2 regions of the Clostridioides sp. LIBA-6822 genome follow, and region 1 is predicted to be linked to the other one. Evidence: riboswitches for the same ligand, from Rfam matches in the RefSeq annotation. Region 1 holds a riboswitch; the other holds the start of a gene.
What was found. A riboswitch is a leader RNA that binds a small molecule or an ion and turns the genes downstream of it on or off. The one in region 1 is predicted to bind cobalamin.

Region 1 (8,288 bases):
TTCTAGTTCTTTTCCAAATATTTCTGGAAAACCTCCTCCAATATAAATATAATCTGAAGTTGGCACTGATGTATCTTCAAGAGGGCTAAAATAATTTACTTCTAATCCAAGTTCTTCTAAAAGCTCTATGTTTTCTTTATAATAAAAATTGAATGCCTTATCATATGCTATAGCTATTGATTTATTATTAACATGCTTTTTTATTCCATTATTCTCTATCAAAGTTTGAAAATCGAAATCACTCTCAAACTCATCACTTTCCGAGATTTCGATTATTCTATCAATATCTATATAACTTTCAATTTCATCAGCTAAAGTATAAAATTTTTCTCTTAGAGATTTCATCTCTACACTAGGAACCAATCCTAAATGTCTAGATTCTAAAGAAAATTTACTATTTGGAGGAAAATATCCCAATACTTCAACATTGCAATATTTCTCTATAGAACTCTTAATTATTTGATAATGGCTATTAGTCTTAACATTATTTACTATGACACCTTTTATATTTACATCTTTATCTAATTCCTTATATCCTAGTACCATAGCAGCACTAGATGCTGCCATAGATTTTCCATTTATAACTAATATAACAGGTGATTTTAACACTTTCGAAGTATGTGAACTTGTACAGTTATCTAAATCTATTCCAAAACCATCATACAACCCCATAACACCTTCTATTACTGAAATATCTGCATCCTTTGAGGACTTATTTACTATATACTTTATTTTTTCGTCATCTAACATATAAGAATCTAGATTTCTGGAATGTCTTCCAGTTATAAAAGTGTGGTATGAAGGGTCTATATAATCTGGCCCTACTTTATATGGCTGTACTTTCATATTTCTCTTGACTAAAGCTTGCATTATCCCTAATGATATTGTCGTCTTACCTACTCCACTACTAGTACCTGCAATTAAAATTTTTTTCATAATACACCTCCTACCTAAATTATAAATACAGAATCATTATTATTTCATAATCTCATATATTTTTTCTATATCTAAATGCTCTCTCAAAAAATCAGCCAATTTATCATATTCTTTATCTTTAAATTCATCAAAAGAGTTTACCTTGCTTTCTAATTCTTGTAGACCTTTTTTCATTCTTATATTATTTAAAATTTTCCTTGTAAAACTTATTTCATCGAAAATTCCATGAAGATAAGTTCCGATTACATTCCCATCTTTATTTATGCTTCCTTCAGTATAATTCACTTCTTCATCCAGTTTTTTTGTTATCAGGTCCAAGCTTCTTACACCATTACCTCGATTTGTAATACCCATATGGATTTCATAACCTTTGACTTTCTTACCTTTAAGGCCATTCATATATTCACCAGTACATTCAACAATAGTAGCTTCTACCTGTGTTGTAGTTTTTTCTTTCTCAAATATTGTTTCTGTATCTAAGAGACCTATACCATCAACTTCTTCAATTTCACTTTCAACATGGTAAGGGTCTTTTAATTTTTTACCTAGCATTTGATATCCACCACATATACCAAATATCAATTTACCCTGACTATATAAATTTTTAATTTGTGACTCAAGACCACTTTTTCTTATATATGTTAAATCATCTATAGTACTTTTAGTTCCAGGTATTATTACCATATCGGGATTTCCTAAAGATTCCCCATAATCTACATACCTAATACTTACATCTTCTTGCGTCTCAAATATATTGAAATCTGTAAAGTTAGACATATGTGGAGTTCTAATTATTTCTATGTGTATATCGCTTTTATTCATTTTTTTCTTGAATCTAGTAGTCACACTATCTTCATCTTCTATTTTTATATCTGTATAAGGAACTACACCTATAACTGGTACTTTTATGATGTCCTCTAACATCTTTACTCCATCTTGTAAAAGCTCTTTTTTGCCTCTAAATTTATTAATTATTACTCCTTTTACTCTTTTTTTCTCATCTTCACTTAATAAAAGCATTGTTCCTACCAGTGATGCAAATACTCCACCTCTATCAATATCTCCAACTATTATTACAGGTGCATCCGCTATTTCTGCCATACCCATATTAGAGATATCTCTATCTTTTAAATTTATCTCTGCATTACTACCTGCACCTTCCATAACCACAATATCATAGGTTGAATTCAAGCTATCAAAGGTATCCTTCAATACATCTACCAATTCCAGTTTATAATCATGATATTGAGAAGATGGCATTTCCCCTATAACCTTCCCTCTTACAATAACTTGACTTTTGTTATTTCCAGAAGGTTTTAATAAAATCGGATTCATATCAGCTATTGGCTCTATTTTCGCCGCTTCTGCTTGAAACACTTGTGCTCTTCCCATTTCTAATCCTTCTTTAGTTATAAAAGAATTTAAAGCCATATTCTGAGATTTAAAAGGAGCAACAGTATAACCATCTTGTTTAAATATTCTACACAACCCTGCTACTAAGATACTTTTACCTACATTAGATGCTGTTCCTTGTAGCATTATTTTTTTCCCCACTTTCTAATCCCTCCTTTTTAAAATTTACTAAAACACAAATAAAAAAAGTCCTAATGCTTCTAAAGATAGGACTTTTATACGTATTAATTAAAAATCTTTCACCCCGAAGACCTCTTGTTTTAAATTAAATTAGGCAGGTATCCTGGCTTAACTTCATCCTACTTCTATAACCTTCCCATCAAATTGACAGTGGTATTTATAGTTTCGTTGGTTTCACAGTAGCGGGGGCTGCAAAGGCATCTAACCTTTTTCCCTTTTAACATATAATTAAGAACCTAATTTTAATCTAATATTCTATTTTCATTGATATTCTTACAGACATATATTATAATACTTAATTTCAATTAAATTATATAAAATCTGTAAAATTCATTTTATCTACTACAGTAAATCCACAATTAACTTCTAAAACCGTAATAGATGCATTATCAATTTTAAAGTTCCAATGATATTTATAACTACCAGAAATCAAATGTGTTATTATATTTCTTATTGTTCCTGCATGAGAACATATAAGTATTGTTTTTATATCTGAATGACTATCATTTTCTAAAATTATATTATCAATCTCTTTTGCCACTCTTTTATAAGAGTCTATAAGACTTTCTCCACTTGGATATCTATAGTTGTTACCTTCTTCTATCATTTTTTCGAATTCTTTGGGATATTTGACTTTAATTTCCTCAAAAGTTATTCCTTCAAAATCACCAAAACTAATTTCTCTTAGAGTTTCTTTTTCTTCTATTTCTATTAACTTTAATCTTGATATTTTTTCTATTGTATCCTTAGTACGTGAAGATGGCGTCGTGTAAATTCTGTCTATATTTTCATGACTTAGATATTTAGTAATTTTATTTATTTGCAATTTACCTTCTTCACTAATACAACTATTTATGTGACCTGATAATCTTCCTTTTTTATTATCATTTGTCAATGCATGTCTTATTAATATTAATCTTATCATATTATCACCACTTTTTAGTTTTAAAAAAACATAAAAATTAACAAATATATATAAATCAAATATACAAGTTCTGAAAGTTCTATTCCACAACCTAATATATCTCCTGTTACTCCATCAATCTTTTTATAAATATGTTTTTTGAATAATATTATAAATATAAAAACTACTATAGCTGAACCTAATATTTTAATCAACACTATATTAGGTAATAAGAATATAAATTTAGTAATAAGAATAACTATTAAAAATGTGTATATTATAGCTGTCATTAACATACTTGTAGTCAATTTTCCTATAAATAAATTTCCCATTCCTTTTTCTCTTGGTGTCACAGTTTTATATGTCAATAACATTACTCCTAATCTTGCAATCATTGGCATAAATATTATAATCCATAATGAGTTGTTACTTATTATATTGTATATGAATCCAACCTTTAATAAAAGTACAAACATAATTGCTAAAAGTGAATTTGTGCCCAATCTTGAATCTTTCATTATTTCAAGCATTTTTTCTTTATCTCTATAACTGTATATTGCATCAAATGTATCTCCTAATCCATCTATATGGAGACCTCCAGTAATTAAAACACCAGCTAAAGTTATTATTATAGAAGCTATAAATGGCTCAAATAATAGTATAGAAATCCATCCTACTAAGTAGGTTAATATGCCAATGACAAAACCTACAAGTGGAAAATATACTATTGATTTATAAAATTCATCATCAAATCCTACATTTAATTTTATAGGTATCCTTGTTAAAAACTGTAGTATTAAAATAAATCTTTTCATAGATACATACTACTCCTTTATTTTCATGGGTATTCCACTAACTACAAAATAAACTTCATTACTTTTTGATGCTATGTATTGATTTATACGACCTACAATGTCGGCATATATCCTACTAAGTTTATTCCCAGGAACAATTCCCATACCTAATTCATTTGTCACAAACACAAAGTATAGATTTGTTTTTTCTATTTCTTCAATAAGTTTTCTAACTTGTTCTTTTATGTACTCTTCCAATTTGTTTATTTCTTCTTGAGTAGACTCTTCTATATTTAGATTGTGTTTAAACATTAGATTATTTACTAGTAATGTCACACAATCTAGTATAACAGTTTCATGTTCTTTGCATAGCTGTCTAATTATGGAATATATATCTTCATATATTTCATATGTATTCCAATTTCTAGGTCTATTCTCTTGATGTTTTTTTACTCTATCTTTCATTTCATCATCAAATGGAATAGAAGTTGCTATATAAGCTGTATTATTATTCCTGTTCAAACATAGTTTTTCTGCAAAGTTACTCTTTCCTGACCTAGCTCCTCCTGTTACCAGAATAATTTCACTCATCAAAACACTCCTATATATTAAATTTTTATGTCTTATCTTCCCATGTCAATTTCATCGAAAGTTGCCATATTCTTATAAGTATAATTTGAAGCTTCTATTATATTAAATGCTAAAGCAGCTCCACTTCCTTCACCTAACCTCATGTCCATATTTAGTAAAGGGTCTAATTTCAATATATCTAAGGCTCTTTTAGTCCCTGATTCTGCTGACGAGTGAGATGCTATCATATATTCTCTAGTTTTTGGATTTATCTTATATGCAATCAATGCTGCTGCATAAGAAATAAATCCATCTATTACTACTGGAATTCTATTAGCACTACAGCCTAATATAACACCCGCCATTGAACCTATTTCAAATCCTCCTACTTTAGATAAAATATCTACTCCATCAGTTGGATTTGGATTATTAATCTCAATAGCCTTTCTAATTACTTCAGCCTTATGTTTTAGTCTTTCTTTTTTAAGACCTGCACCTATACCAGTAACTTCTAATGGGTCACATCCTGAAATCACAGATATTATTGCTGTACTTGGAGTAGTGTTTGCTATACCCATCTCTCCAATACCAATAAGCTTATAATCTTTTTCTATACACTGTTCCGCTATTTCAATTCCTATCTCTAAGCATCTAATAGCCTCTTGTCTACTCATAGCTGGCCCTTTAGCCATATTTGATGTTCCTTTTCTAATCTTATAATCCAATACTCCATCTAGTTTTTCATCACAGTTTATTCCTACATCTACAGCTACAACATCTGCCCCTACAAATTTACTTATTACTCCAACTCCACACAGACCTTTTGAGAAATTTGGAAATTGTAGTTTTGTTATGTTTTGAGGGTCAGGTGCTACTCCTTCTTCATATACACCATGGTCTCCAGCAAAAGCTATTATAACTTTTTTACTTGTATCAAAATTTTCATTGCCAAATATTCCTGATAATTGCATACAAATATCTTCTATTTTTCCTAAGCTTCCAGTTGGATGTATAAGCCTGTCCAATCTCTGCTTTGTTTTTTCAATAGAAGAATTATCTAAAGAATATATATTTTTTGATATACTTTCTAATAAACTCATTTTCTATCCTCCCAACATTTTTTTGTTTTTTAAATTATCTTTTTAGATAAAAAATACTCTTATTTTCTAAAAATTTCAACTTTTTATTTTTATTTTTACATATATACAAAAATTATTCTACATTTTATCTGTATTTCCTTTATTTTACATTATGAATTTGCATACAATCCGATGATTTTTGTAAAAATATATTTAAAAGAACTTTAAGGAGATGATATTGTGGATGATTTTTCTAAATTAAAAAATTTATATGAAGATGGATATAGATGTATTTATCATGACTGTGTAGATAATAATTATACTATCTACCTTAAGAATTTTTATACGGAAGGTTCAGAAACTATAGAGTTGAGTAGCGAATCAGATTTCTCACAATTCAAAGATTATATAGATGGACTTAGAATGTCTTAATAACTATGAAACCCATTAAAATAGGGAGTTTAACAACTCCCTATTTTGAAGTCACAATTTTTTTTATAAGCTTTAAAAGTTCGTCTCGGTTTACTTCTCTTTCATTTTTTCTGTCCTTATACTCTTGAAAGTTAACAACTTTTGTATTTGGTTTCTCCATAAACTCACTTCCCATTTAACATTATTAACTTATCTTAATATATTTTATTCTATACAATTTATCTATTTCCTTCTATTTATAATACAAAATTTCTTAAATAATCCCAAATTTTCAAAACAAAATTTTCAAAATATACTAAAATCTACCTTTCAAATATAATATCAAATAAAATTTAATAATCCTTATACTTTATAGTATAATATACTCATAAAATATAATAAAGGAGATTTTAAATGAATATCTTACAAAATGAAAAGTTAATTATAGAATCAAACAGTTCTGGTGCTGAACTCACTAAAATATTTTCTAAAGAATATAACAAAGACATTCTTTGGAATGGCAATAAGAAATATTGGGGTAGACAATCCCCTATATTATTTCCTATAGTAGGTAAACTTTTTGATAATGAAACTATAATAGAAGAAAATCTATACAGCATGACTCAGCATGGATTTGCTAGAGATATGGAATTTGAAATTGTAGACAAAGGAGATACATTCATATCTTATAAGTTAATAGACAATGAATCTACCTTAAAAAAGTATCCATATTCTTTTGAACTAATTATAAATTATACATTAAACGCTAACAGTATAAATATAGAGTGGATTGTAAAAAATACTGACTCTAAAGATATATTCTTTTCTATAGGTGGACATCCTGCATTTAATATTCCTTTTTTTGAACAAAATGGTTTTTCTAAATATCATCTTGAATTTAAAAGAAGAAATGATGTGGAAAAAATCAATTTAAATGGTTCTTTTACTGATGATATAACATTTATTAGTGATTTAAAAAACTTACAGTTAAATCCGGAACTATTCAAGAATGATGCCTTGATATACACCAATATAGATGAAGTATCTATATGTAATAATGATGGTAGCAAATATATAACTCTATCTATGTTAGATTTCCCTCTAGTTGGTATTTGGACTCCTTATTATAGTGAGTCTAATTCTACTGCTCCATTTTTATGTATAGAACCTTGGTATGGTCTTGCTGATAGTATGTATTCCAATAAAATTTATAAAGACAAGAAATTCATTAATAAACTTAGTAAAGGAAAAGTTTTTACTGCTTCTTACAGTATAAATATACATTAAATAAGAGTCAGTTACATGTGTTACCAAAGTTATAAAATATGTTAATATAAGTTAGTATAATAATATGAAGTGGTATTATTTAATATTCCTTAATCAAAAAATATTACTGGAATACAAAATTCCAGTAATATTTGATAACTAAATAATATGTTTTTACATAAGCCTATAAATATCTTATTTTTTATGGCTTAACAATACATATTTATATACGTTTTTTTAATTCTATTTAGAGCCTCATTTAATGTTTCTTTAGGACACCCTATATTAAGACGGATAAACCCCTCTCCATCTTTTACAAAGTAACTTCCAACTACCATAGTTATATTTGCATGTCTAAAAAACTCTTTCGATTCTTCTTCATTTCTAAATACTTCTCTCACATCTATCCAAGCTAGAAAAGAAGAGTCTGATTTCATAACCTTAGCTTTTGGTATATATGTCTCAAAGAACTCATAGACTATTTGAAAATTATTTTCTACATAATTGGTCATTTCATCTAACCATTTTTCACTTTCATTATATGCCGCAACAATTGCTGGTATTGCAAATACATTTGGAGAAGTTATTGAGTTACTTTTTAGTCTTTCTAACAAAATTTCTCTAACTTTTAAATCTCTTATTAGTACATAAGATGTTTTTAATCCTCCTAAGTTGAATCCTTTATTAGGAGATACACAGATTATGCTATTTTTATAAATTTCTGGATGAGAATTC
Region 2 (8,288 bases), 670 kb from region 1:
TGGAATACATCATTTCATATAAATACAGACAGTTCCACACTTATAGGTACAGATACTTTTATAGATAATGAAGTTAAACTTAGAAGGGGTTCAGTCTATGAATGTGCCATCAATGGGGGCTTTGGTGTATTTGATGAAATTAACATGGCAAAGAATGATGCTATAGTTGTGGTACATTCAGCTTTAGATTATAGAAGATTGATTGATGTTCCTGGATATGAAAGAGTCAACCTACATCCAGCAACAAGATTTATTGGAACTATGAATTATGAATATGCAGGAACAAAAGAACTTAATGAAGCACTAGTATCTAGATTTATGGTAATAGATATTCCTCCTATAGAAGAAGACAAGTTAATGATGATTTTAAAAAATGAATTTTCAGATGCTAATGAAGAAAAATTAATGCATTTCGCAGGAATATTTTTAGATTTACAATTGAAGTCTCAAAATGGTGAAATATCTAGTAAAGCTATTGACTTACGTGGTCTTATGGCATCTCTTAAGGCTATAAGAAGAGGCTTGAAACCAACTCTTGCAATTAATATGGGGATTACAGGAAAGACTTTCGATATATATGAAAAAGAAATGGTTGGAGATGTAATTAAAACTAGAATACCTAATAAATGGGAGAGTACAGATGTATTTCCAATAAGTCATATTTAATATAGGTGAGATTATGAAATGGATATATGATGATTATGAATTTGAAAATAGAGCTAATAACTTATCTTGGACAATAGCTGGTGATTACAATGAGAATATAGACATATCAGAAAAAGATTACTCATCAAAAGAAATAGGTCTATATTTTGCAATAATTGCAGGAGCTAGAAGAAAGTATGTAGATTGGGATATAGTTAAAAAATATCTTACAAATAGAATTAGAAAAGGATATGACAAAGATATTATATTGGGTCTAATTCAAGTTATATTAAATACAATAGTTGAAGAAAAAGCCATTAAAGATAGGCCAGGAATAGAAGATATAAGAAGAAATGCTTATAAAGATATTGTTTCACGTTTTACCAAAATACACAACGACAATATTATGGATAAAATTAAATATGCATTTGTACTTTATAATATGGACAAGCATCCAGCATTAGACAGTTTGACTAGAAGAATAGTTAATGACATAAGGAATGTAGATACAAATCAAGATATTATGGCGATTTTAAAAGCATTAGATGTTATATATTTAACTTATTTTGAATATATATTAAATGGAGAAGAAAGTAGTTCTACATATGATGAAAATAATGTAAAAGATGTTGAAGTAAACTTTGATACATTTGCTGACTTTATGTATGAAGAACTTTATAGTGAAGAAGAAGAAAATATTATTGAAAGTGATATAGATTCTATATCTTCATCTATGCTTGTAGAAGGAGTGGGAGATTTTGAAGATTCTCAATCTAGTAATTCAGCAGATAGAGTTATATATGTTGATGAAGAGACTGCAAATAAAATATATTCAAAGATAGAACATTATTATGGAAAAACTTATTTGAGTAAAGGTGAAATTAAGAAGATTGAAACACAAAACTGTAGAAATGTTCATGAAGGGTGTAGAATCCACTTTACGGATGGAGTTCTTAGAAGTGAGTGTAATAATGTATTCCAACTAAAATATGTAACAAGACAAAAAGAAAATAATTTAGGAAAATTTAGAGAACATGCTAGAATGTATAGACAGCAGATAAAAAGATTAAAAGAAAGTTTAGCTAGAATTTTAATAGAAGAAAATGCTAAAACTAGAGTGTACTCTGATTGTGGCACTATATTAGCAAATAGAGCTTGGAGAGTGGGTAGAAGTAATAATAATAAAATATTTTATAAAGATATAGAAAATGAAAAAGGGAAATATGTTATTGATATATTATTGGATGCAAGTGGTTCTCAAAGTAGAAATCAAGGAAATGTAGCAATTCAGGCTTATATAATAGCAAATGCTCTAACAGAAGTTGGTATACCAAATAGAGTTATGGGATTCTCTAGTTTTTTAGACTATACAATATTAAAAAGATTTAAAGATTATGATGATAGTTTAAAAAATAGTGAAAATATCTTTGAATACTTTTGTGCGGGTAATAATAGAGATGGTTTAGCTATAAAATCCATATGTAGTGGTCTAATAAATAGAGATGAAGAAAATAAAATTTTGATAGTTCTTAGTGATGGAAGACCAAATGATGTAAAGATAGGAAAAAATAGTGAGAGAACCTTAAGAGGAGAAAAAGCTTATAGAGGTATAATTGGTTTGAGAGATACAGCAAATGAAGTAAGAAAGGCTAGAAAACAAAATATATTGGTATTAGGAGTATTTACAGGGAAAGAATCAGAGCTTGAAGCTGAAAGATTAATATATGGAAATGATTTTATATATTCAAAAGATATAACTAGATTTTCTGATGTGGTTTCAATGTATTTGAAGAAGATAATTAGAAATTAATTAAAGTTGTAAAAAATAATTTATATACATAAAAATATAAAAACAAATAAAATCTGTAAAAAATGTAGAAATTTTCACAGAAAAGGTATACAATGATTTATATAGAAAATGATTTAAGAATAATTTAAAAATTAAATATATAATATTATAGGTTCTTCAAGCAAGATTAATAGGGAAAAAGGTTAAATTCCTTTACAGCCCCCGCTACTGTGATGCAGACGAAACTTTTGTTAGCCACTATGATGATATATTTTTATATTTCATGGGAAGGAAGAGGAGTAGGAAGAAGCTAAGTCAGGAGACCTGCCTAAAATATTAAAGTAATTTCTTCGGGGATGGAGAAAGTTTCTTATAATAATTATACAGATATGTTTATTTTATGTGTTTGTATTTGGATTGTCAAAAATTAGAAGCCTAACCATCGAGTTAGGCTTTTTTATTTTTAAAATAAATCAGACATGTATTATTTATATTTTAATTATTAGAAAAGGGAGAGAGGGGATAGTAAAATGAAACAAAATATCAAATTAGGGGTTATAGCTGCACTTATGTTAATCATTTTAACTCCAGTTACATCAAATGCAATGCACATAATGGAAGGGTACTTACCAGTAAAATGGTCTATAGCATGGGGCGTTATATTTATACCATTTTTCTTAGTAGGACTAAAATCGATAGGAAAAATAGTAAAGCAAGACCCTAAAAAGAAAGTATTATTAGCACTATGTGGAGCATTTGTATTTGTGTTGTCAGCACTAAAAATACCTTCAGTAACAGGAAGTTGTTCACATCCTACTGGAGTAGGTCTTGGAGCAATAATGTTTGGACCAAGTGTAATGTTTGTTCTTGGAACTATAGTTTTAATATTCCAAGCATTACTATTAGCGCATGGAGGAATAACTACTTTAGGAGCTAATGCTTTTTCAATGGCTATTATAGGACCAATTATATCATTCTTAATATTTAAAGCATTAAAGAAAAAAGACGGAAATAATGCAATACCAGTATTTCTTGCAGCAGCAATAGGAGATTTGGCTACATATACGATAACTTCGATACAGTTAGCACTGGCTTTTCCAGACCCATCAGGTGGAGTGATGGCTTCAGCAATTAAGTTTTTAGGAATTTTCTTTATGACTCAAATACCAATAGCAATAGCAGAAGGTATACTTACTGTAATTGTATATAACTTAGTTACAGAAAATGGAGAAAAAAGCATACTAGAAAATAATGATAAAGGAGTTAAAGCTAATGAGTGCTAAAACAAAAACGAAAACTAATATATTACTACTTTTATTAGTAGTGGCTCTTATTATATTCCCATTACTTGTTAACTCAGGTGCTGAATATGGAGGAGCAGATGGTGAAGCTGAAAGTGAAATTACTAAAATAAATCCAGATTATGAACCATGGTTTAGTAGTCCATATGAGCCACCAAGTGGAGAAATAGAAAGTTTATTATTCTCTGCACAAGCGGCATTAGGTGCAGGTGTAATAGGATACATATTAGGTGTTCAAAAAGGAAAGAGAAGTTAATTATGCTTATAATTGATAAATATGCATATACAAATAGATTAAGTAAAGTAAATCCAAATAAAAAAGTAGCCATAGGAGTAATCTTTCTGATTGCTTCTATGGTAATAAAAAATATATTTGTTTTAAGTGGAATTATGATTTTAATGAGTATTTTAGTTGTTTGTGTGGCTGGAATAGATTTAAAGAATTATTTAAAATTACTCAGAATACCAATGTACTTTTTATTTCTTAGTATAGGAATAACTCTTGTAAATATATCTTTTAATAAGGCAGACTTATTATACAGTTTTAAAATTTTTAGTTTCAATGTAGGAATATCAAAAGCATCTATTGACATGTCTATTCACGTGTTATTTAGAGCTATGTCTTGTTTGACTTGTGTGTATTTTTGTATACTTACAACACCTTTTAATCAATTAATATTCTTCTTTAAAAAAATGCATTTGCCTGATACTTTTGTTGAATTATCAATGTTAATATATAGGTTTATATTCATATTTTTAGAGGAATTCTCAGAAATATATAAATCACAAGAACTAAGATTTGGGTACATAAATTTAAAAACTTCATATAAATCCTTAGGAATTCTTGGAAGTATGCTGTACAAAAGACTTATGACAAGGTATGATGATATGTGCATATCATTAGACATAAAATTGTATGATGGTAAATTTCACATAGTAGGGGATAATGATGTTTAAAATAAATAATTTAACTTATCAATATGAAAAGAATGCTAATGCATTATTAAACATTAATATGGATTTCTCAAAGGGAAATGTTATAGGTATAATAGGTTCAAATGGTTCAGGAAAATCAACATTATTTATGAATTTAATGGGTATATTAAAACCTACATCTGGAGAAATTCTTTTTAAAGAAGAAAAATTAAAATATGATAAAAAAAGTTTGTATAATCTTAGAAAAAATGTGGGTATTGTCTTTCAAGACCCAGAAAAACAAATTTTCTATTCAAAAGTATACGACGATATAGCATTTGCAATGAGAAATATTGGTATAGATGAAAAAACAATTAAAGAGAGAATAAACAAAGCTCTAGTAGCTGTTAATGGAATAGATTTTATAGATAGACCAGTACATTTTTTAAGTTATGGTCAGAAAAAAAGGGTAGCAATAGCATCAGTTATAGCAATGGAAAATGAAATTATATTGCTTGATGAGCCTACAGCTGGTTTAGACCCAGTAAGTACTAGGTCTATTGTAGATATAATAAAGGGATTGAATAAAGATAATATAAAAATAGTAATATCCAGTCATGATATGAATCTAATGTATGAAATATGCGATTACATATATGTATTGGATAAGGGGATTTTAATTGATGAAGGAAAAGCAGAAGACGTATTTGTAAATGAAAATAACATTATACAAGCTGGCTTAGAATCCCCATGGTTAGTAAAGATACATAAAAATATGAATCTACCTTTATTTAAGAAAGAAGAAGATTTGTATAAGTACTGGAAAGAAAGAGAACTTAATACAAACAAATAATTAAGCCCTAAACCTATTTTAAAAAAATAGATTTATATATAATAACCCTTAACCTAGACCCCTTAAAGGTGCCTTATGATTCCCCAAATCATAAGGTTATTTTTTTTATTAAGTAGTAAAATAAATTATGTGGAAAAGTGTTATTTAATTGTAATATATTGGAAATAATCTATTAGTATAATACATAATTATAATTTGAAGTAATTCATATTTTAGATTAAAATATATTTATGGCTGTTAACAGGAGGAGAAATATGAATTTAGATACATTAAATCCTGCTCAAAGAGAAGCAGTAGAAAAGACTGAGGGTCCAGTACTTATACTGGCTGGAGCTGGTTCAGGTAAAACTAAGGTATTAACAACAAGAATGGCATATCTTATAGAAGATAAAGGTGTACAACCACCAAATATATTAGCTATAACATTTACAAACAAAGCTGCAAATGAAATGAGAGAGAGAGTTGAACAAAATATAGGCTCTGAAACTAAGGAAATGTGGATAAGTACATTCCATTCTTGTTGTGTTCGTATACTAAGAAAAGACATAAATAAGATTGGTTACAACAGGAGTTTTGTAATTTATGATGCTGCGGACCAAGTTACATTGGTTAAAGACTGTCTTAAAGAATTAAATTTAAGTGATAAGGTGTTTGAGCCAAAAGCAGTTATAAGTGCCATTTCAGGAGCAAAAGACAAGCTTTATACTCCAAAACAGTTTAAAGATATCAACATGGCAGATAATAGAATGAGTAAGATTGCAGACATTTATGCATTATATCAAGACCGTTTAAAAAGAAATAGTGCACTTGATTTTGATGATTTAATACTTAAAACTGTAGAGCTTTTTAAGGCTAATGAAGAAGTGCTTGCATATTATAGAAGTAGATTTAGATACATAATGGTAGATGAGTATCAAGATACAAGTAAAGCTCAGTATGAGCTGATAAAATTATTAGCAAGAGAACATCAAAATATTTGCGTTGTTGGAGATGATGACCAAAGTATTTATGGATGGAGAGGTGCAGACATAAGAAATATACTTGAATTTGAGAAAGATTACGATAATGTACATGTTGTAAAATTGGAACAAAATTATAGGTCTACACAAGTGATATTAGATGCAGCTAATAAAGTTATATCTAATAATATAGAAAGAAAAAGGAAAAAACTTTGGAGTGAAAAAAAAGAAGGAGAGCTTATAAAGATACAATTAACTGGTAGTGAAATAGAAGAAGCTGATTTTATTTCTGATTCAATTGCACAAATAGCTAGAAAAGAGAAGAGACCTTATAAAGACTTCGCAGTACTTTATAGAGCAAATGCACAAGCTAGACCTGTAGAGGATGCTTTAAATAGAAGTCAAATACCATACAATATATATGGTGGTACAAAATTTTATGAGAGAAAAGAAATAAAGGATTTATTGGCGTATTTAAGAGTTATTCAAAATCCACAAGATGATATATCTATAAAAAGAATTATAAACGTACCTAGAAGGGGTATAGGGCTTAGAACGATAGAAAAAATTGAAGATAGAGCTAATTTAAAGCAGGAGAGTATATATTCAGTACTAATTGATATAGAGACAAATTCAGATATATCTACTAAAGCAAGAGCAAGTATAAGTGGATTTGTTGATATTATAGGGACTCTTAGAACTATAAAAGAAGTATATCCTGTTAGTAAACTTATAGAAAAAGTCTTGGATACTACAGGATACATGGATGAGCTTGTAGAGATAAGAAATAAAAATGAAAAAGATTTAACTGGTAAAGGTGAGGAAGCTCAAGATAGAATTGATAACTTAAGAGAATTTATATCTATAGCTTTGGAGTTTGAAGGTAGTAACGATGAGAATTATGAAAATAAAGATTTAGAGACATTTTTAACTAGTATAGCACTTACGTCTGAATCAAATGATGAAGAAGACAATGATAGAGTTTCTCTTATGACAATTCATACATCTAAAGGACTGGAATTCCCTGTAGTATTCTTAATAGGCATGGAAGAAGGATTATTCCCTATATCAAGAGCCATAAAATCTCTAAGTGATTCACAGATAGAAGAAGAGAGAAGACTTTGTTATGTTGGTATAACTAGGGCTAAAGAAGAGTTGTATATGTCATTGACAGAGAAGAGGACATTATATGGTAAAACGAATGTTGCAATAGCTTCAAGATTTATGGAGGAATTACCAGAAGAATGTATAGAAAGACTGTACAAAGTAAAAAAAGAGCTGAGTTACTCTAAAGCAAGTTATAATATGTTAGATAAATATACTAAAAAGTATATGAATACTATAAGTAAATCTAAAGTGGCAGATAAAGTTAATGCAACGATAAAGGATTCTAATAAAGAAACTAATCCAGATGATATACAACTTGGTTCTAAAGTACATCATCCTAAATTTGGGGTTGGTACAGTAGTATCCATAATTGGAACAGATGTTACTATAGCTTTTGACAAGCAGGGAATTAAAAAAATAAATAAAGAGTATACAACACTAAATATTTTATAAAGGAGGTTAATAAAGAATGGATAGTATAAATTTTGCTAAAGACTTAATAAACTTTATATATGATAGTCCATCATCTTTTCATGCAGTTGATAGTGCTAAAGAAATTCTAGATAAAAATGGATTTCAAGAACTAACTTTGAATCATAAGTGGAACCTAAAAGTAGGTGGAAAATACTATGTTACTAAAAATTTATCTGCTATAGTGGCTTTTGTAGTTAATTCAGAAGACATAGAGAAAGATGGATTTAGGATAATAGGTTCTCATT

Region 2: linked by a shared signal. The riboswitch ahead of ACTG48_RS02260 (energy-coupling factor ABC transporter permease) and the one ahead of ACTG48_RS19305 (cobyric acid synthase) in region 1 are both predicted to bind cobalamin.

Annotation. Positions count from the first base shown of each region.
Region 1 covers NZ_CP196995.1:4,071,526-4,079,813, forward strand. The annotation lists gene ACTG48_RS19300 (cobyrinic acid a,c-diamide synthase CobB) at 1-936, opposite strand, end outside; gene ACTG48_RS19305 (cobyric acid synthase) at 976-2,490, opposite strand; cobalamin riboswitch at 2,606-2,784, opposite strand; gene ACTG48_RS19310 (histidine phosphatase family protein) at 2,840-3,454, opposite strand; gene cobS (adenosylcobinamide-GDP ribazoletransferase) at 3,475-4,248, opposite strand; gene cobU (bifunctional adenosylcobinamide kinase/adenosylcobinamide-phosphate guanylyltransferase) at 4,258-4,818, opposite strand; gene cobT (nicotinate-nucleotide--dimethylbenzimidazole phosphoribosyltransferase) at 4,851-5,897, opposite strand; gene ACTG48_RS19330 (hypothetical protein) at 6,117-6,308, shown strand; gene ACTG48_RS19335 (aldose 1-epimerase family protein) at 6,702-7,574, shown strand; gene ACTG48_RS19340 (MalY/PatB family protein) at 7,763-8,288, opposite strand, start outside.
Region 2 covers NZ_CP196995.1:395,691-403,978, forward strand. The annotation lists gene ACTG48_RS02250 (AAA family ATPase) at 1-666, shown strand, start outside; gene ACTG48_RS02255 (vWA domain-containing protein) at 680-2,455, shown strand; cobalamin riboswitch at 2,588-2,780, shown strand; gene ACTG48_RS02260 (energy-coupling factor ABC transporter permease) at 2,965-3,717, shown strand; gene ACTG48_RS02265 (energy-coupling factor ABC transporter substrate-binding protein) at 3,707-3,991, shown strand; gene cbiQ (cobalt ECF transporter T component CbiQ) at 3,994-4,692, shown strand; gene ACTG48_RS02275 (energy-coupling factor ABC transporter ATP-binding protein) at 4,685-5,503, shown strand; gene ACTG48_RS02280 (DUF3553 domain-containing protein) at 5,758-8,022, shown strand; gene ACTG48_RS02285 (M18 family aminopeptidase) at 8,039-8,288, shown strand, end outside.